Regions from separate parts of the Rouxiella sp. T17 genome, predicted to be linked through region 1. Evidence: predicted binding sites of a transcription regulator. Region 1 holds the regulator's gene; each other region holds the start of a gene.
The links. The regulator ArgR, encoded in region 1, controls arginine synthesis, uptake and breakdown. The targets are predictions, from matches to a motif close to ANTGAATAAAAATACANT.
Positions count from the first base shown of each region.

Region 2: a site for ArgR is predicted at 3,313-3,330, ahead of argF (ornithine carbamoyltransferase). Genes of this name have one in related genera too.
Region 3: a site for ArgR is predicted at 1,155-1,172, ahead of argC (N-acetyl-gamma-glutamyl-phosphate reductase). Genes of this name have one in related genera too.
Region 4: a site for ArgR is predicted at 1,763-1,780, ahead of argA (amino-acid N-acetyltransferase). Genes of this name have one in related genera too.

Region 1 is NZ_JAWUEA010000026.1:39,293-44,570, reverse strand. Features, by position in the region: gene SC206_RS06840 (helix-turn-helix domain-containing protein) at 632-934, shown strand; gene mdh (malate dehydrogenase) at 1,028-1,993, opposite strand; gene SC206_RS06830 (hypothetical protein) at 2,074-2,253, shown strand; gene argR (transcriptional regulator ArgR) at 2,470-2,940, shown strand; gene yhcN (peroxide/acid stress response protein YhcN) at 3,505-3,768, shown strand; gene mpl (UDP-N-acetylmuramate:L-alanyl-gamma-D-glutamyl-meso-diaminopimelate ligase) at 3,983-5,278, opposite strand, start outside.
Region 2 is NZ_JAWUEA010000021.1:52,751-58,028, reverse strand. Features, by position in the region: gene SC206_RS05375 (valine--tRNA ligase) at 1-1,789, shown strand, start outside; gene SC206_RS05370 (GNAT family N-acetyltransferase) at 1,985-2,497, shown strand; gene rraB (ribonuclease E inhibitor RraB) at 2,728-3,192, opposite strand; gene argF (ornithine carbamoyltransferase) at 3,354-4,361, shown strand; gene SC206_RS05355 (alpha-amylase family glycosyl hydrolase) at 4,525-5,278, shown strand, end outside.
Region 3 is NZ_JAWUEA010000007.1:109,232-114,509, forward strand. Features, by position in the region: gene argE (acetylornithine deacetylase) at 1-1,108, opposite strand, end outside; gene argC (N-acetyl-gamma-glutamyl-phosphate reductase) at 1,382-2,386, shown strand; gene argB (acetylglutamate kinase) at 2,533-3,306, shown strand; gene SC206_RS01825 (argininosuccinate synthase) at 3,506-4,726, shown strand; gene argH (argininosuccinate lyase) at 4,834-5,278, shown strand, end outside.
Region 4 is NZ_JAWUEA010000032.1:178,284-183,561, reverse strand. Features, by position in the region: tRNA gene SC206_RS12445 (tRNA-Met) at 95-171, shown strand; gene amiC (N-acetylmuramoyl-L-alanine amidase AmiC) at 339-1,589, opposite strand; gene argA (amino-acid N-acetyltransferase) at 1,814-3,139, shown strand; gene recD (exodeoxyribonuclease V subunit alpha) at 3,269-5,149, opposite strand; gene recB (exodeoxyribonuclease V subunit beta) at 5,146-5,278, opposite strand, start outside.

The sequences.
Region 1 (5,278 bases):
TAGCATTTATATTTATGATGAAAAAGCCATCCACTTATCGTTAAAAACTTGCTCCTGATAAAGCCTGCAAATTTCCTTTTTTCCATGAACATTTAAGTTATACCACTAGCTTGTAAACTTTGGCATTAGATATTTTAGGACAGCGTAACTTTACTTTTTTTTGATGAAATGTTTTTATCGAGAAAAATAAAACTAACGGCGGCATTTAACCATCAAGCGTAACTTTCCTGCATAATATTCAAGGCAATAAAAAATAAAGACCAGTTAATACATGAAGATAAAAAACATGCCCTTTAATAACTTTTATTGCCTTTCAGAAACCCATCGAAAAAAAGTATTATTCAATCACGATTAACGATTCCGAAAAATAGCGCTATAAGCACGTAAGTGGTTTCCTTTGATTTAACGAATAAGTTCTAAAAATAACGATTACAAGTAGTTAAGTTGATAACTCTCCTCAACTAATTGTTCAAATAAGACGAACAACTCATGATGAAAAATAAAAATATCTTTTGAGAAACCGGTTTGAACAATGTCCATATTTTTGCTCTTATATGTTTCCTAATGGGAATTTAAGAAATTAAGCCACATTATAACTTCGCCTGCCAGCTCATTACACAAGGGAGCCACTATGCTTTTACGGAAAGAAGATTGGCATCATGCCGATATTATTGCATCGCTGCATAAACAACGCACGACTCTCGCTGCCCTTTCGCGTTCAGCCGGACTTAGCTCGTCCACGCTGGCAAACGCACTGTCGCGCCCCTGGCCAAAAGGAGAATGGATTATTGCCAATGCGTTACAGCTACATCCGTCGGAGATCTGGCCGAGCCGCTATTTTGATCCGCATACCGATGAGCTTATTGAAAGGAAAATGCGTGCAACGTCGCAGCCTAAAGCTAAAACCGAGTTGCTTGGGAGGAGTAACCGCTAACGTGGATGATTAACGCTAACGAACCGCCGGAGAGGTTTCCGGCGGGTTATAACAAAGGGAAGATAAATCAAGTAAGGCGATATTTTTCAAGGATTAACCGGTAGCAGACGCCGTCGGCTGAGCATTATTGACAAACTGTTCCCCCAGCTCGATATCCTTGCGCAGCTCTTCAAGCATCGCGTCCAACGCATTTTGTTCAAACTGGCTTAAGTTACCAATCGGTTGAAACGCCTCGATGCCGTCTTTGCCCAAAAGCACCGGTTGTGCAAAGAAACGACTATATTCGCCGTCACCCTCGACGTACGAGCACTCAATCACGCCCGCTTTGCCCTGCATTGCGCTAACCAGTGAAAGCCCCAGCCGCGCGGCTGCCTGAGCCATTGACAGCGTTGCCGATCCTCCGCCCGCCTTCGCTTCTACCACTTCGGTTCCGGCATTCTGAATGTGACGCGTTAACGCGCTGATTTCATCTTCCGTAAAGGTCACGTCAGGAATTTGCGATAGCAAAGGCAGAATCGTCAGGCCTGAATGGCCGCCAATGACCGACACTTCAACTTCCTGCGGCAGTTTGCCCTTTAACTCGGCGACAAAGGTGTTGGCGCGCAGCGTATCGAGCGTAGTGATGCCAAACAGCTTGCGTTTGTCATAGACGCCCGCTTTCTTTAATACCTCGGCGGCAATCGCGACGGTAGTGTTGACGGGATTGGTAATAATGCCGATACAGGCTTGTGGACAGGTTTCGGCAACCTGCTGCATAAGGTTGCGAATGATACCCGCATTAACCTTGAACAGGTCGGAGCGATCCATACCGGGCTTGCGGGCAACTCCGGCTGAAATCAGCACCACGTGCGCGTCTTTCAGCGCGGGTCTGGCATCTTCGCCACTGAATCCTTTGATGTTTACGGCGGTGGGAATATGGCTGAGGTCTACCGCTACGCCCGGAGTAACGGGAGCAATATCATAGAGGGAGAGGTCAGAGCCAGACGGCAATTGAGTCTTGAGTAGTAAAGCAAGGGCCTGGCCTATTCCGCCAGCGGCGCCAAGGACTGCAACTTTCATCCTGTACTCCTTTTTAAATGACGTTAAAAAACATCATGCTTTCATTCACTTAATAAGCATTAACTTAATAACCTTAGTAAATGGCAGTATTAAAAACAAACGACCAATTTATATATTGCGAGCTGGCGCAGAAATTAAATGAAGAAGCCGCACAGGAAATTAAAATTATTATTCTTTATCAAAAAGATAAAATTTCATTAGCAGGATCAATTAATAGCCTGCTGAAATTAATCGTTTTAAATAAAGTACAAAAAATATGAAAAATTAAAAAATGCTTTAATCGGAATGAAATTTATTTTAAAGCTTAAACAGCCGTGAACAGGTTCTATTAACTTCTCGATAAGATAAAAGGTAATTAACGGGTTAAGGCTTTTAGAAACTTGACTTTGTTTAGCTAAAAATAGATGTTTTATTGCATAAAAATTCAAATTTATGCATAATCAACGCCATAACTACTGTCAATCTATGGGTCTAACATGCGTAATCCTGCCAAACAGGAAGATTTAATCAAAGCTTTCAAGGCGCTCTTGAAGGAAGAGAAGTTCAGCTCTCAGGGTGAAATCGTTGTCGCACTGCAAGATGATGGCTTCGAGAACATCAATCAGTCTAAAGTCTCTCGTATGCTGACCAAGTTTGGCGCCGTCAGGACCCGCAATGCCAAGATGGAAATGGTCTACTGTCTGCCCGCAGAAATTGGCGTACCGACCACCACCAGCCCGTTGAAAAATCTGGTATTGGACATCGATTATAACGATGCCGTCGTGGTTATTCGTACCAGCCCGGGCGCGGCGCAGCTGATTGCACGCCTGCTCGACTCACTCGGTAAATCTGAAGGTATTCTCGGCACCATCGCGGGCGATGACACCATCTTTATTACCCCGGCGCGCAAGTTTACCGTAAAACAGCTGTTCGATGCGATTCTCAGCCTGTTCGAGCAAGAGCTTTAATTGGCTCATTGGTCGGTAAGTCTTGCTTACCGACCAGTTTACGCGTCTAACTCTTCCTGATTATTCGCCCGATATCCGATACACCAGTACGATCGCCTGCTAAATTCCGCACAGATAGCTCATTCTGCTCAATCGATTGATTTTAAATAAATTTAACGAAAAAAGCACAATAAAACCCCACTTTTTATGCTTTTCGGCTATTAAAAACACAAAACTCAGCATAATAATTACTTAGCTTACTATTAATATGCGACGTTATTAGCAGTATAATCTTCCGCATAGTAAGGCGTGCAGCAAGACTGGATTAAGATTTTATTAAGTGCAGTAGCGCATGTCCTGAACTGACGAATTTTGAATACCCATTCAAAAGCCGCCGATAAAACGGATTTATCGCCGCGAAAACCATGCATTTGTTCGCCGACCTGTCTCACAGGCCCCACGTGACGCTGTTTATGCATAATGAAGTTTTCTAACCTGATAAATCCAACAATTAATCTGCGTTGAACCTTGCACCGACTTACAAACAGCGGGCAGCCTGCGCACAGGTAAATTAAGGAAACTATCATGAAAATCACCACAGCTTTTGCCGCTCTCGGTCTGCTGACCGCCGTTTCATTTGGCGCGTCTGCTGCACAACTGATCACTAGCCAGCAGGCTCAGAATTTACAGCCAATGGGAACGATCACCGTGAGTGGTATTGATGGTGTGCCAACTGATATTCGTCAGCAGCTGTCACAGAAAGCAGATAATGAAGGGGCCTCGTCTTACCGTGTGATCGAAGCGCGTAACGAAGGCAACTATCACGCCACTGCGCAGATCTACAAATAAGAGCCAGGATCCTTCCGACTCTTATCTGGTTAGAGATTTAGGTAGTACGTTGAAATAGAAAAAGATTTCAAGAAAAGAACTGTTAACAAGCAGAACGTAATCAAGTAAAGCTTTAAAAACGAACCCTCGTCGTCCTGTCCGACGACACCCTTTTGCCCTCGCAATGCGAGGGCTTTTTTTTGGCAAGGATCGGATCAGAGGTTATCGCTGAAGATCACTTCTGCGAGACTTTCAGTGCTTTTTTCTCTAACGCTTCCAGCAATTTGCCGTGAATGCCACCGAATCCGCCGTTGCTCATCACCAAGATGTGATCGCCCGGCAGCGCCGTTTTGACAATCATATCGACCAGCGCATCGACATCGGCATGCCAATGAGTCGGCTGAATGCAGTGCTCGGCCACCTCGGACACCTGCCACGGAATGTTGTGCGGTTGCAGCAGGAAGATTTCGTCGGCACGCCCCAGCGCAGGCGCCAGCTCATTTTTGCTCTTGCCCAGCTTCATGGTATTGGAACGAGGCTCAAGCACGGCAATAATGCGCGCCGTACCGCCAACTTTGCTGCGCAGGGCGGCAAGCGTGGCCAGAATCGCCGTCGGATGATGAGCAAAATCATCATAAACTTTGACACCAAAGGCTTCGCCGCGCAGCTCGAGACGACGACGGGCGTTGATGAAGGTCCCGAGCGCCTGACAGGCATCCGCAGGACTCACGCCAACGTGACGCGCGGCAGCCACCGCCATCAGCGCATTATGCATGTTGTGCTCGCCCACCAGCGACCAGCAGACTTCACCCGCGACTTCACCGTTGAGATAAACCTGGAATTTGCTGGCGTCCGGCGAGGTTTTTTTCGCGTTCCACGTACAGCCGTCACCGGCGTACTCCTGCTCACTCCAGCATCCCATCGCCATCACCTGTTTCAACGGCGTGTCGTGTTCGGGAAGGATTATTTTTCCCTGTCCCGGCACCAGACGCACCAGATGGTGGAACTGTTTCTGAATGGCTTTTAAATCGTCGAAAATATCGGCGTGGTCGAACTCAAGGTTATTCAGCACCAGCGTGCGCGGGCTGTAATGAACGAATTTCGAGCGCTTGTCAAAGAAGGCGCAGTCATATTCGTCCGCTTCAATCACCATGAACGGGCTGTCACCCAGACGCGCAGAAACCTCAAAGTTGCCCGGCACGCCGCCAATCACATAGCCAGGCTGATAGCCACAGGCTTCAAGGATCCAGGTGACCATTCCGGCCGTCGTCGTTTTACCGTGCGTACCCGCGACGGCGATTACCCAGCGGCCGGGCAATACGTGGTCGTGCAGCCACTGCGGGCCAGACACGTAAGGAATGCCCTGCTCGAGTACGGCCTCGACGCAAGGATTGCCGCGCGTCATGGCATTGCCAATAATGACCAAATCGGGCTTCGGCTCAAGCTGCGTCGGCGAATATCCCTGAATCAGATTAATCCCCTGATTCTCGAGCAAGGTGCTCATCGGCGGATAAACATTATCGTCCGATCC
Region 2 (5,278 bases), on a different contig from region 1:
CGTTAAACCGCACGACCTGACCATTCCTTATGGCGATCGCGGCGGCGTCGTTATCGAGCCAATGCTGACCGACCAATGGTACGTGCGCACTGCCCCGCTGGCGAAAGTCGCGGTAGAAGCAGTAGAAGACGGCCAGATTCAGTTCGTGCCTAAACAGTATGAAAACATGTACTTCAGCTGGATGCGCGACATTCAGGACTGGTGTATCTCGCGCCAACTGTGGTGGGGTCACCGCATTCCGGCGTGGTATGACGCAGAAGGCAACGTCTACGTGGGCCGCGACGAAGAAGAAGTCCGTCGTGAAAACAATCTGGGCGCAGAGGTCACGCTGAGCCAGGACGAAGACGTGCTCGACACCTGGTTCTCCTCCGGCCTGTGGACCTTCTCCACGCTGGGCTGGCCAAACGAGACGCCGGACCTGAAAGCCTTCCACCCTTCAAGCGTGGTCGTCAGCGGCTTCGACATTATCTTCTTCTGGATCGCCCGCATGATCATGATGACCATGCATTTTGTGAAAGACGAAGACGGCAAACCGCAGGTTCCGTTTAATACCGTTTATATGACGGGACTTATCCGCGACGACGAAGGGCAGAAAATGTCCAAGTCGAAAGGCAACGTGATCGATCCGCTGGATATGATCGACGGCATCTCGCTGGAAGACCTGCTGGAAAAACGTACCGGCAACATGATGCAGCCGCAGCTGGCCGAGAAAATCCGCAAGCGCACCGAGAAACAGTTCCCGAACGGCATCGAGCCGCACGGCACCGACGCCCTGCGCTTTACGCTGGCGGCGCTGGCCTCGACCGGTCGCGACATCAACTGGGACATGAAGCGTCTTGAAGGTTACCGCAACTTCTGTAACAAGCTGTGGAACGCCAGCCGCTTTGTGCTGATGAATACCGAAGATCAGGACTGTGGCCTGAACGGCGGCGAGCTCGACCTCTCTCTGGCCGACCGCTGGATCCTGGCTGAATACAATCGCACGGTTAAAGCCTACCGCGACGCGCTGGACAGCTATCGTTTCGACCTCGCGGCGAGCATTCTGTACGAATTCACCTGGAACCAGTTCTGTGACTGGTATCTGGAGCTGACCAAGCCAGTAATGAACGGCGGCACCGAAGCGCAGCTGCGCGGAACGCGTCACACGCTGGTTGACGTGCTGGAAGGCCTGCTGCGTCTTGCGCATCCGATCATTCCGTTCATCACCGAAACCATCTGGCAGAGCGTTAAGCCGCTGAAAGGCATTACTGCAGACACCATTATGTTACAGCCTTTCCCGGAATATTCGGCCGAGAAAGCCGATGACGCCGCGCTGGTTGATCTCGAGTGGATCAAACAGGCGATTATCGCGATTCGTAATATTCGTGCCGAGATGAACATCGCGCCGGGTAAACCGCTCGAACTGCTGCTGCGTGGCGCAAGCGCCGATGCTCAGCGTCGTGTCGAGCAGAACCTGAGCTTTATCAAGTCTCTGGCGCGTCTCGAGTCGATTACCGTGCTGGCTGCGGGCGACAAAGGTCCGGTTTCTGTCACCAAATTGGTGGAAGGTGCCGAGCTGCTGATCCCGATGGCCGGTCTGGTCGATAAAGAAGCCGAGCTGGAGCGTCTGACCAAAGAGATAGCCAAGCTGGATGCCGAAGTTGAGCGCATTGAAGCCAAGCTGTCGAACGAAGGTTTTGTGGCGCGTGCGCCAGAAGCCGTGGTCGCGAAAGAGCGCGAACGTCTGCAAGCCTGTGCCGAAGCGAAGGTCAAGATTCAGGAACAGCAGGTTACCATCGCGGCGCTGTAATTTTCAGCGGCTACAACGATGCTAAAAACTGTGTTAAAAACGGTGGAGTGAAAGCTCTGCCGTTTTTTTTTACAATTGCAAAATGCCGCTGCACGCGCTATTAGTTGCAAAGAAGCATGCAGAGAATCATGCAATCACCCTATAAGAAATTTAAATCAATCAACCCCCCGTGTTTTATATGAAAGGTTGCGAGTGATGACTACAGCAGTGTTAGAAGAACAAGCTACGGTTTCAGTGCGTCGTATAACCTGCGACGACAATGCCGCGATCGCGAAAGTGATCCGCGCGGTTTCGGCCGAATTTGGCCTGACCGCCGACAAAGGCTATACCGTAGCCGATCCGAATCTGGATATTTTATGCGAGATCTACAACCAGCCGCGCAGCGCATACTGGGTGGTTGAGCTGAATGGCGAGATAGCGGGCGGCGGCGGCGTAGCGCCACTCGTTGGCGGCGACGACGATTTATGTGAACTGCAAAAGATGTATTTTATGTCCAGCCTGCGCGGTAAAGGTCTGGCAAAACGGTTGGCACAGCAGGCGATGGCCTTCGCCAAAGAGCAGGGTTTTGCCCGCTGTTACCTCGAAACCACCGCCAGCCTGACTCAGGCTATCGCGCTGTATGAGCATCTTGGTTTCGAGCACATCGACGGCGCGCTTGGCAGCACCGGCCACGTCGACTGCGAAGTCACGATGCTAAAAACGCTGTAACTTTCTGTTTAAGCAAATAAAAAGCCGACAATTGTCGGCTTTTTTTATTCGAGATAACAAATTTTATTCGAGATAACTAATTTTATTCGAGATAACAAAGATGTTAATCCGGCGAGCTAAGGGGAGACAAGGCGGAAGTAGGCGAAAAAAGCGCAGTTTACGCGGGTAAATGAGCATTTTTGAGCCTGCTTCCAACGCCGTATCATCAACGCGCAGCCGATTAACGGTGATTAATGGCGTTTGCCGTCGTCATCTTTATCAACAGACTTCTTCTCGGCGACGTTTTCATCTTCTTCTTCGTCGTCTTCGTACTCGTCTTCATCATCGCCGTCTTCGCCGTTAGGGTCTTCAAAATAGGTGCCCCAACCGTCGTAGTTCACGCCGCTTTTCTCGGCCAGCTCCACCAGCTGCTCGACCTGCTTGTCGATGATCTCTGCATTCAGCGCGACTTCGCTGATGATATCGCAGCACATCACCATTGAGCCGTCTTCAACTTCCAGCTCTTCAGCGTCGGTCACTTCATAGCCCAGCTTGAAAGCTTCTACGGCTGCTCGCTCTAAAACTTCGAATTTCTCGCAGGAGAAATGATGCTCAATAGTGTAAAGCGCGTCAGGATCGCTGCCGTCTTCCAACAGCTCTTCGATGATTAAGCGGGTCTCTTCACGTTGTTCGTCCAGCAATTCACGGTTTGCCATGCCTCAGTCCTCAATCAATATGACGTTTAGACGCTATTTTCACACAGCAGACGGCTCTCCTCCACTATAAACGACAAAGTTTTATACTTTGGGGTTGTATTTGCATATTCATACATATAAATTGAATTTTAATTCATTATAAATGTTTCGGAGATAGGCACATGAGTCTGTTAAACAAACGCCATTTTCTTAGGCTGCTGGATTTTACCCCGTCAGAAATCGCAACCCTGCTGAAGCTGTCTGCTGATCTAAAAACTGCCAAGAAGAATGGCAGCGAGAAGCCTTACCTGAAGGGCAAGAACATTGCGCTCATCTTCGAAAAAGACTCGACGCGTACGCGATGCTCTTTCGAAGTTGCCGCTTACGATCAGGGCGCGCAGGTCACTTATCTCGGCCCGAGTGGCAGCCAGATTGGCCATAAAGAGTCGATGAAAGATACCGCGCGCGTGCTGGGTAGAATGTTCGACGGTATTCAGTATCGCGGTTTTGGTCAGGCGAATGTTGAAACGCTGGCCGAACACGCGGGCGTGCCGGTGTGGAACGGTTTGACCGATGAATTCCACCCGACGCAACTGCTGGCCGACCTGCTGACTATGCAGGAGCAGCTGCCGGGCAAGGCGCTGTCGCAGATGTCCCTCGCCTATCTCGGCGACGCGCGCAATAACATGGGCAACTCGTTGCTCGAAGCCGCGGCGCTGTGCGGGCTGGACCTGCGTCTGGTTGCGCCTTCTGCCTGCTGGCCGGATGCCGATTTGGTCGCCAGCTGTCAGCAGTTGGCAGAGGAAAATGGCGGCTCCATCACTCTGACCGAAGATATCGACGCGGGCGTAAAAGGTGCCGACTTCCTCTACACCGACGTGTGGGTGTCGATGGGCGAACCGAAAGAAGTCTGGAAAGAGCGTATCAACCTGCTGCGTGACTATCAGGTGAATATGGCGATGATCGCCAAAACCGGCAATCCGCAGGTAAAATTCCTGCACTGCCTGCCAGCTTTCCATGACGATCAGACCACGTTGGGCCGTCAGATGGCCGAAGAGTATCATTTGAAAGGCGGCATGGAAGTTTCCAATGAGGTTTTCGAATCCGCCCACAGCGTGGTTTTCGATCAGGCTGAAAACCGCATGCACACTATCAAAGCGGTAATGGTCGCGACCCTCGGCTCGCTATAAGCACAAATTGATCAAGTCAGCCCACAGCATCTGTTGGGCTGACTTTTCAGGCTTTTTACTGCTCGTCTTCTCCTCTCGCTTACCCCTCTTTACGCGCCTTTACTCGTCCACTGCGTACTTTTTCTACTAACCTTTGACCATGTGAACAGAAAAGGGAAGTGTTATGGGCGCCGTAAATCCCGAGTTTGTGCTGCGTTTAGAAAGCTTGTTAAGCAGGGTTTATCCTAAAGAACATATTGGCGATCTGATAAAGAAGATTCTTCGTCTCAGCGACAAATGGCGGCACGGCGCGCACCGTTCGTCTGAATGGGTCGACGGCACCAACGTTTACCTGATTACCTATGGCGACACGATCTCCCAGCCCGACCAGGCGCCGCTCGCGACCTTAAACAATTTCGCGCAAAAACATCTGAAAGAGAGCATCAGCGACATTCATATTCTGCCGATGTATCCGTACAGCTCGGACGATGGCTTCAGCGTGATCGATTATCGGCGCATTGACGAACATCTCGGCAGCTGGAGCGACATTCAGCAGCTTTCGAGCCATTTCAACATGATGTTCGACTGCGTAATCAATCACATCTCGCGCTCGAGTGCCTGGCTCAAAGGTTATATCAACGACGAGCCCGAATATCGCGACTATTTCATCGAAGCCAAGCCCGAGCTGGACTACAGCCGCGTGGTGCGCCCGCGCGCGTCGCCGTTGCTCACGCCGTTTATTAAAGCGGACGGTGACCAGCTCTACCTGTGGACCACCTTCAGCGAAGATCAGATCGACATTAACTTCAAAAATCCCAAGGTTTTACTTGAAAGTATCGACGTGCTGCTGCAATACGCGGCCAGCGGCGGACAGTCGATTCGCCTCGACGCGATCGGCTATATCTGGAAGGAGATGGGCACCACCTGTATTCACCGTC
Region 3 (5,278 bases), on a different contig from region 1:
GCGTTGGCTTGATAAAGGCCATGTCGAGGAACTCATCGGGCTGGTGGGCCTGATCGATAGAACCCGGGCCAAGAACCAGCGTCGGGCACAGTTCCTGAATAAACGGCGCTTCGGTGCAGTAGTTGACGATTTCGGTTTCAGTGCCGAGCAGCTTTTCGACCACCTGAACCAGACGATGGTCCGGCGGACATTCGTAACCTGGAATCGGCGGATGCAACTGCTCAACTGTTACACGGCCCGGCCAGCGGCTGCTGACAGGTTCCAGCGCTTCGTTAAGCAATTCGTCCAAATCTGACAGCGTCAGGCCAGGAAGAGGGCGAATATCCATGTGCAGCTCGCAGCAGGCGCAAATACGGTTTGCCGCGTCGCCCCCGTTTATATGCCCGAAATTCATGGTCGGATAGGGAATGGCGAAGCCGCTGTGGTTGTAGCGCGTTTGCAGCGTCTTGCGCAGACCCATAAGTTGAGTGATCGATTCGTGCATCAGTTCGATGGCATTGACGCCTCGCGACGGGTCGCTGGAGTGACCCGACTGGCCGGTAATGCGAATCGCATTGGAAATATGGCCTTTGTGGGCACGCACCGGCTTGAGTGAGGTCGGCTCGCCGATGATGGCGCATTCCGGGCGAATCGATGACGTTTTGGCGAAGTAGCTCGCGCCGGCCATGGTGGTCTCTTCGTCGGCGGTGGCGAGAATATAGAGCGGCTTGGTCAGCGTGGCGGTATCGATGTCACGCAGCGCATCGACAATAAACGCAAAGAAACCTTTCATGTCGGCGGTGCCCAGACCGTAGAGCTTGTTTTCGTGTTCGGTCAGGGTAAACGGATCGCGCGTCCAGCGGCCATCGTCGAAAGGCACGGTATCGGTATGACCCGCCAGCAGCAGGCCGCCGGCCCCTTCACCAATGCTGGCCAGCATGTTGAATTTATTACGCGTATTGGGTACCGGCTGAATCTCGACCTTGAAGCCCAAATCGGTAAACCAGCCTGCCAGCAAATTGATTAGGGTTTCATTACTCTGATCCAGCGCGCTGTCGGTGGCGCTGATCGAAGGCGTGGCGATTAACGCACGGTATAGCTCAATAAAAGGAGGTAATTTCATCTTCACTGTTGACAGCCTTTGGTTAGGGTAATATAAATATTCATGCATTTAATGTGAATAAAAATACATTAAGCCGGTTCGTAAGAAAACCTCTAAATGACGCGGGTTTTCACTTATATTTCTCACTTATATTTCTCACTTATAAATAAGTACTTCTCTATTTATAAAGAGTACGACGAAATTTATAAGGAGTACGACGAACAGGCTGAATCTCGCGGGCTTCTGGCGTATTTAACGCAGTGAGCCCTCTATTTTTTGAAAAGAAGGTGAACTGAGCCCATGTTGAATACGCTGATTGTTGGTGCCACCGGTTATGCGGGAGCGGAACTCGCGCTCTATCTGAATCGTCACCCACATATGAACATAACCGGTTTAACGGTTTCAGCGCAAAGTGCAGATGCAGGAAAGTTGCTTTCCGATCTGCACCCGCAGTTGAAAGGGATTCTCGATCTGCCTGTTTTACCACTGGAAAACGTGGCCGAAGCAGCGAAAGGCGTCGACGTAGTATTTTTGGCCACCGCGCATGAAGTCAGCCACGATTTGGCCCCGCAATTCTTGGCCCTCGGTTGCACCGTTTTCGATCTCTCCGGCGCATTCCGCGTAAAAGAACCCGCGTTTTACACCCAATATTACGGTTTCGAGCATCAGCATCAGGACTGGCTGGACAAAGCCGTTTACGGGTTGGCCGAATGGCAGGCCGATAAACTGAAAGACGCGCAGCTGATCGCCGTGCCGGGCTGTTATCCAACCGCCGCGCAGCTGTCGATCAAACCGCTGCTGGAGAAAGGCCTGCTGAATCAGGATCAATGGCCGGTAATCAACGCGACCAGCGGCGTGAGTGGCGCAGGGCGTAAAGCCAGCCTCGGCACCAGTTTCTGTGAAGTCAGCCTGCAAGCTTATGGCGTGTTCAATCACCGTCATCATCCAGAAATCTCTACCCATCTCGGCACGCCGGTCATTTTCACCCCGCATTTGGGCAGTTTCCCGCGCGGTATTTTGTCGACGACCACCTGTCGCCTGAAGCCGGGCGTGAGCGCCGAACAGGTTGCTGAAGCCTTCCAGAGTGCTTATCACGACAAACCGATGGTGCGTTTGTACGATAAAGGCATGCCAGCGCTGAAAAACGTGGTCGGCCTGCCATTCTGTGACATTGGTTATGCAGTACAGGGCGAGCACGTCATTATCGTCGCTGCCGAAGATAACCTGCTGAAAGGCGCTTCTGCCCAAGCCGTTCAGTGTTTAAACCTCAGATTTGGTTTCCCTGAGTCTACCTCGCTGATATAATAAATTGCATAAAACGGCATTAAATGTGAAAATTCATTCATTGCCGAATAAGACAAATCACCGCCCCGCAATCGTTTCTTCATCGACTCGGGGATGGTAAATTAGAAGCAACTTCACGAATTCCGAATCCGATAGGTGTGAACAGCATGAATCCATTGGTCATTAAATTAGGCGGCGTGTTACTCGACAACGAAGAAGCGCTTGAGCGTCTGTTCATGGCGTTGGTCGCCTATCGTCAGGAATTTCAACGGCCTTTGGTGATCGTTCACGGCGGCGGCTATCTGGTCGATGACCTGATGAACCGTCTTAACTTGCCGGTAGTCAAAAAGTCGGGCCTGCGCGTGACGCCAGCCGACCAGATTGACATCATTACCGGCGCGCTGGCCGGAAGCGCCAACAAGACGCTGCTCTCGTGGGCGGTGAAGAACAATATTAATGCGGTAGGCCTGTCGCTGGCCGACGGCGGTTCCGTTCGCGTTACGCAGCTGAATGAAGAGTTGGGCTTTGTGGGTAAAGCCGAAGCCGGTTCGCCAGCGCTTATCAACACGCTGACTTCTGCGGGTTACTTGCCTATCGTCAGCTCTATCGGCATTACCGCCGACGGCGCGCTGATGAATGTCAACGCCGATCAGGCCGCGACCGCGCTGGCCGCCACGCTGGGTGCCGATCTGATTCTGCTGTCTGACGTCAGCGGAATTCTTGACGGTCAGGGTCAACGCGTACCGGAAATGAGTGCCGAAAAAGCGCAGGAAATGATCGAGCAGGGCATCATCACCGACGGCATGATAGTGAAAGTTAATGCCGCGCTGGACGCCGCCCGTTCGCTGGGTCGCCCGGTAGATATCGCCAGCTGGCGTAATGCCGAACAGCTTCCTGCTCTCTTTAACGGGATTTCTACCGGCACTCGAATTACCGCATAAATTACCTGTCGTTCTTGGAGCCGCAGCGGCGTTCGCTACGCTCGCTAACCCGAATCACTTACCTATGTAAGCTCATCGGGATTATCGAACTTGCTGCCTTGCTGCCGCACCAATTACTCGGGTAATAATAAGTTTTAAGAATTTAATAAATCGCGGCGTTAAAGACGTCGATGAATCAAATATCTTTAAGGAAATTATCATGGCAGCAACACAAGGCATCAGCAAAATCGTTCTGGCTTACTCGGGCGGTCTGGATACTTCGGCGATCATTCCGTGGCTGAAAGAGAACTACGGTAACTGTGAAGTGGTGGCGTTCGTGGCCAACATTGGTCAGGATCAGGCAGATCTGGAAGGCATCGAGCAGAAAGCTCTGGATACCGGCGCGTCTGAGTGTCACGTTGTCGACCTGCGTGAAGAGTTCATCAAAGACTACGTTTACCCGGTTCTGAAAAGCGGCGCGCTGTACGAAGGTACTTACCTGCTGGGCACCTCAATGGCGCGTCCATTGATCGCTAAAGCACAGGTTGAGCTGGCGCTGAAAGTTGGTGCAGATGCCGTTTGCCACGGTGCGACCGGTAAAGGTAACGACCAGGTTCGTTTCGAAACGACCTACACCGCGCTGGCTCCACAGCTGAAAGTGGTTGCGCCATGGCGTGAGTGGGACCTGCGTTCCCGTGAAGCGCTGCTGGATTACCTGAAAGAGCGTAATATCAAAACCACCGCTTCTTTAGAAAAAATCTACAGCCGTGACGAAAATGCGTGGCACATCTCTACCGAAGGCGGCGTGCTGGAAAGCCCTTGGAATGCACCAAATAAAGATTGCTGGGCCTGGACCGTTGCACCTGAAGATGCGCCAGACGAAGCCGAGCTGGTGACCATCAAGGTCGAGAAAGGCGAAATCACTGCGGTTAACGGCGAAGCGCTGAGCCCGTTCAAGTGTCTGGAAGCGTTGAACAATCTAGGCGTTAAGCACGGGGTGGGTCGTATCGACATCGTCGAAAACCGTCTGGTCGGCATCAAGTCTCGCGGTTGCTACGAAACCCCGGGCGGCACCATCATGATGGCAGCACTGCGCGGCGTTGAGCAGCTGGTTCTGGATCGTGACAGCTTCAAATGGCGTGAGCAGCTGGGTCAGGAAATGTCCTACGTGGTTTACGATGGCCGCTGGTTCGCGCCACTGCGTGAGTCTATTCAGGCTGCTGCCGATTCACTGGCGCAGGACGTGAATGGCGAAGTTGTGGTTAAGCTGTACAAAGGCACCGCGACGGCAATCCAGAAAAAATCGCCTAACAGCATGTATTCCGAAGAGTTTGCGACCTTTGGTGAAGACGAAGTTTACGACCACAGCCACGCTGGCGGCTTCATTCGTCTGTTCTCACTCTCTTCACGCATCCGTGCTTTGAACGCTGCCAAGAAGTAAGCAGCCTTTTTGCACTACGCGTTACATCAAGCGTGCGAGGCAGCTCGCACGCTTGAAACATCGTTCTAGGTATCACTTTTCAAGCAAGCAAAGTCGGGAGCATTATCATGGCATTATGGGGCGGACGCTTTAGTCAGGCAGCAGATCAGCGTTTTAAAGAACTGAATGATTCACTGCGTTTTGACTATCGATTGGCAGAGCAGGATATCGTGGGCTCGGTCGCCTGGTCGAAAGCGCTGGTTACCGTTAATGTACTGACCGCGGAAGAGCAGCAGCAGCTGGAAGGCGCGCTGAACATTCTGCTGGAAGAGGTGCGTGCCAATCCTCGCGCGATTGTTGAAAGTGATGCCGAAGACATTCACAGCTGGGTCGAGCTGAAGCTTATCGATAAAGTCGGTAACCTCGGCAAAAAGCTGCATACCGGACGCAGCCGTAATGATCAGGTCGCGACCGACATTAAACTCTGGTGTAAGGCGCAGGTCATTGATTTGCAGCTTGCCCTCAAACATTTACAGCTCGCGCTGGTTGAGACTGCCGAAGCCAATCAAGACG
Region 4 (5,278 bases), on a different contig from region 1:
CAAATCCGGCCCCCGCAACCAACTGTCTGATTGTTTGAAAGCAATAAGAACTGAAGCAATAATAAGTAGAAGTAAAAAGAATGTAGTAGACGGACGCGGGGTGGAGCAGCCTGGTAGCTCGTCGGGCTCATAACCCGAAGGTCGTCGGTTCAAATCCGGCCTCCGCAACCAACTATACTTTCTTAAAAAATTACTTCCTAAAAAGCTTCTACAAAAACAGACACCCGATGGGTGTTTTTTTTTGCCTGAAATTCCTCGATATCCAACCTTTCGCGTCTAAAATCCTACTGTTATTCCTTATCTCTACTGCTATTCCATATCTCTTACGTATCTCTTGCTTATCTCTTGGCCAACATTCCGCCATCGTTAAAGTACGCTTTAATTCCTGCCAGAATAGATTCGGCTACCTGCTGTTGAAAATGGCTGGTTCGCAGCTTGCGCTCTTCTTCCAGATTACTGATAAACGCCGTTTCAACCAGAATCGAAGGGATATCCGGCGCTTTCAACACAGCAAAACCTGCCTGATCGACTTTATGCTTGTGCAAATGATTGACCCTGCCCATCCGCGTCAGCACTTCTTTACCAAATCTCAAGCTGTCATTAATGGTCGCCGTTTGCATTAAATCAAACAAGGTATGGTCGAGATAGCGATCGCCGCTTTTACTTACTCCCCCAATATTGTCAGATTCGTTTTGCGTTTGGGCCAGAAAACGGGCCGCCGTGCTGGTTGCGCCTTTGGTCGACAAGGCAAAAACCGAAGATCCTTTTGCCGCGCGATTGGTAAAAGCGTCGGCATGAATAGAGACAAACAGGTCAGCCCGCTGCTTACGCGCCTTCGCAACCCGCACTTTTAACGGAATGAAAATATCTTCGTTGCGCGTCATGTAAGCAGTCATATTGGGCTGTAGCTGAATCAACCGATGCAACCGCCGGGCAATTTGCAGCACCACGTCTTTTTCACGGGTTTTATGTTTGCCAATAGCGCCCGGATCTTCGCCGCCGTGACCCGGATCAAGCATGATGACCAGCGGACGCTCGCGCCCTGCCTTGCCATCCTTCTTTTTTTCAGGCGGCAACGTTCGGGCCACGTCACCCCGATTGAAATCTTCTAACAACGCCAGCAGTTGGTCGTCGCGATCGCCCTCGCCTCTTTGTTCAGGATAAAGGTCGACAACCAGTCGATGCCGAAAACCGGCGACCGGCGGCAGCGTAAACAGGTGCGGGCTGATGGTCTGCTTCAGTTCAAGCACGATTCGCACGGTCGTCGGCGTAAATTGGCCGACACGCACATGACGAATAGAAGGGTCGCTGGCGTGAATTTTGTGCCCAAGCCCGTTAAGTACTGAATTCAATTGCAAACCTTCAATATCCACGACAATTCGCGGCGGGTTTTGCAAAGTAAATTGCTTATACTTAAGCAGTTGGCTGGATTCAATCGTGATGCGCGTGTAGGTTGAGGATGGCCAAACGCGCACGGCAACGACGTGTGAACTGGCAGCCAAACCAATGCCGCTGACGCTCAACAACCACGATGCTGCGGCGCTTTGCAGAAGAAGGCGTCGGCGAGAATTATGTTGTTCGTCAGCCATGTCGTCTCAAAGATATCAAAAGATGAATAAAAGTAACAAAAAGCGATTGGACGAACTTTAACGAATCAGGTTGGCCCTGTCACTTATTGGTTTGTCAGGATTTTTCAGTTTTTAACTCATTAGTAATAATTCAATTTCAAAAACAGAGATTTCTTACTTGCCACACAGCGCTAAAAGAATAAAAATACAGAAATTACGAATAAAAATTCAAATGAGGTTTTGCCGTGAAGGAACGAAGCACTGAATTAGTACAGGGTTTTCGCCACTCAGTTCCCTACATTAATGCTCACCGTGGTAAGACTTTTGTCATCATGCTCAGCGGTGAAGCCATCGAACATGAAAATTTCACTAACATAGTCAATGACATCGGTTTGCTCCACAGCCTAGGTATCCGGCTGGTGGTTGTTTATGGCGCGCGTCCACAAATCGACAGCAACCTTTCCGAACATAGCTACGAACCGATTTATCATAAAAATACCCGCGTCACCGATGCCCGTGCGCTGGAGTTGGTAAAGCAGGCTGCCGGCCTGTTGCAGCTCGACATTACGGCTCGTTTGTCGATGAGCCTTAACAATACGCCGTTGCAGGGCGCGCATATTAATGTGGTAAGCGGCAACTTCATTATTGCCCAGCCTTTAGGCGTGGATGACGGCGTGGATTATTGTCACAGCGGCCGCATTCGCCGTATCGATGAAGAGGCGATTCATCGCCAGCTCGACAGCAATGCCATCGTGCTGCTGGGGCCGGTTGCCGTTTCAGTGACCGGCGAGAGCTTTAATCTGGTTTCTGAAGAAGTCGCGACGCAGCTTGCTATCAAACTTAAAGCCGAGAAGATGATTGGTTTTGGGGCCGAACAGGGCGTGACTAATGAAGAAGGTAACATTGTTTCCGAACTGTTCCCGAATGACGCGCAAAACCTAATCGAGAAGATTGAAGAGCAAGGCGATTACCAGTCTGAAACCGTGCGTTTCCTGCGTGGTGCTGTCAAGGCCTGCCGCAGCGGCGTGCGTCGCAGCCATTTGATTAGTTATCAAGAAGATGGCGCGCTGATACAAGAACTGTTCTCACGTGACGGTATTGGTACTCAGGTGGTAATGGAAAGCGCCGAGCAGGTGCGTCGCGCCACGATTAATGACATTGGTGGCATTCTCGAGCTGATTCGTCCGCTGGAGCAGCAAGGCATTCTGGTGCGTCGTTCCCGCGAACAGCTTGAGATGGAAATCGACAAATTCACGATTATCGAACGCGATAATCTGACCATTGCCTGCGCCGCGCTTTATCCGTTCCTCGACGAGAAAATCGGTGAGATGGCCTGCGTGGCGGTGCATCCGGATTACCGCAGCTCGTCACGGGGCGAAATGCTGCTGAAACGCGTCGCGAGTCACGCAAAACAGATGGGCCTGACGAAACTGTTTGTGTTGACTACCCGCAGCATTCACTGGTTCCAGGAGCGCGGCTTCAAGCCCGCCGACGTCGACGTACTGCCGATTCAGAAGCAGGAAATGTACAACTATCAGCGTCGCTCTAAAATCCTGATCGCTGATTTGTAATCTTTTTTCGACGAAAACATGAATTTACATAAAGGCGGCGCATACTATGTGCCGCCTTTTTCAATTCGATTTTTTATTCCATTTATAACGTCTTATTCTACGAGCAAAAAAGATCGCAAAGGCAGTCACTCAGCCTGCCATCAACCGCTCTACCAGCCCGCTGCGTCTTTGCGTCGGCGTGCGGATCGCCATGCTCAGCACTTTTTCACTGCTATACAACGACAACCGCCGTTTGGCACGGGTAATCGCCGTATAAACCAGTTCACGCGTCAGCACTGGCAAGAAATGGTTCGGCAACACCAGCAGCGTATGGTCGAATTCCGATCCCTGGGATTTGTGCACCGTCATTGCATAAGCCGTATCGTGAATAGGCAAACGGCTAGGCTGCACCGATTTGATTTGCCCGTCCGGCAGCTGGAAATAGACCCTTAATTCGTCGTTTTCGCTGCGCAAGGTAATGCCGATATCGCCGTTGAACAGCCCGAGTGCGCTGTCATTACGACTAATCATCACGGGCCTTCCGGCGTACCAACGGCCACCCAGCGCGGTGGGTCGACGAATTAAACCGTGGCGCTGCAACATCTGCTCGATACGCTCGTTAAGTCCGGCAAGACCAAAAGGTCCTTCACGCAGGGCGCACAACACTTGAAACTCGCCAAACGCCCGCAGGATTTCAGCAGGGTCCGCTTTGTCGGCGACGGCTTTTAGATAAGGCCGATAGCTGGCGACGCAGGCGTCGAGCAGTGATGTAAAGTCTTCGGTTTCGTTAAGCGGGAAGCTGCCGACATCGGCTAAATTCTGTGCCAACACGCGGTGCGCGGCGTGACTGTCGCCCGCGTTTACTGCCGCAGCCAGCACGCCAATGCCGGAACTGGCATCGAAACGATAGCTTTTACGCAGCAGGCAAAGTGTGTCACGCACGCTGGCAGGTTGCGCGAGTTCGACCCCTTCGGCCGCGCAGCCCGTCAGCCGCAACAGCTGAGCCGCGCGTGTCGGACTATAACCCTGCTCCGCAAAACGGCAAATATCTCCCAATACCGCGCCTGTTTCAACCGATGCCAGCTGATCGCGATCGCCAAGGAAAATAACCCGTGCCTGAGCGGGCAGCGCGGCAATCAAGCGGGCCATCATCGGTAAATCGACCATTGAAGCTTCATCGACCACCAGCACGTCAAGGTGCAGCGGATTTCCCTGATGGTAGCGCATTCGCTGGCTGTTCGGCTGCGCGCCCAGCAAACGGTGCAGCGTGGACGCTTCGTCGGGGAACTGCGCCCGCTGGGCATCGGTGAGATCAAGATGACGGCTCGCCTGTCCCAATGATTCGGTCAGCCTTGCCGCCGCCTTGCCGGTGGGCGCCGCGAGCTGAATACGCAGGCGATTATCGGGCTGAAGCTTGACCAGTGCCGCCAACAGTTTAGCTACCGTGGTGGTTTTTCCGGTACCCGGCCCGCCAGAAATAATGGCGATACGTCGAGTGACCGCCACTGCTGCCGCCACTTTTTGCCAGTCAATACTGCCTGCATCGGCAGGACCGAAAAGCTGGTCGAGCACCTCTCGGAGCCGCTGTTCATCTACGGCCATCTCGCCGTTTTGCTCGGCCAACGCGGCCAGCGTTGCCTGACTGTCATCAATGAAAAATGTCGCCACGCGGCCTTCGTCCTGCCACATGCGTTGCAAATAAAGGCGCTGCTGCAGTAATACCAGCGGCGTCGCCTGACTGCCGTCACTTACCGACGGATGCTGCTGTAATCCAGCAAGCCAGCCTTGCTCGTCCAGCGCGCCAGCCGCGTGACATAGCGCGTTTGCCAGAGCCGGAAAACGGCCTTCAAACAGCCGTTCGGGCAGTAATTCATCGAGTCGCAGGCAAACGTGCCCTCGACCAGCCTCGGCGCTAAGGCAGGCCACGGCCAGCATCATGGCAGGATCTTCTCCCGCCAGCATGCGGGCAAACTGCACGTCTAGAGGGCGCAAAGCGCCAAGCGTGATTGCCTGTTCATAAAGTAGATTCACTGGGCATTCTCCCGTGCTGGTTGCGCTACGGCTTCGCCTTTAAACAGGTTGTCCATCGAGGTAATAAATTCCTTATCAGGCCGGTGGCGGAAAATTCCGTTATCAGGATGCTCAGCGTCGACCCCGCGA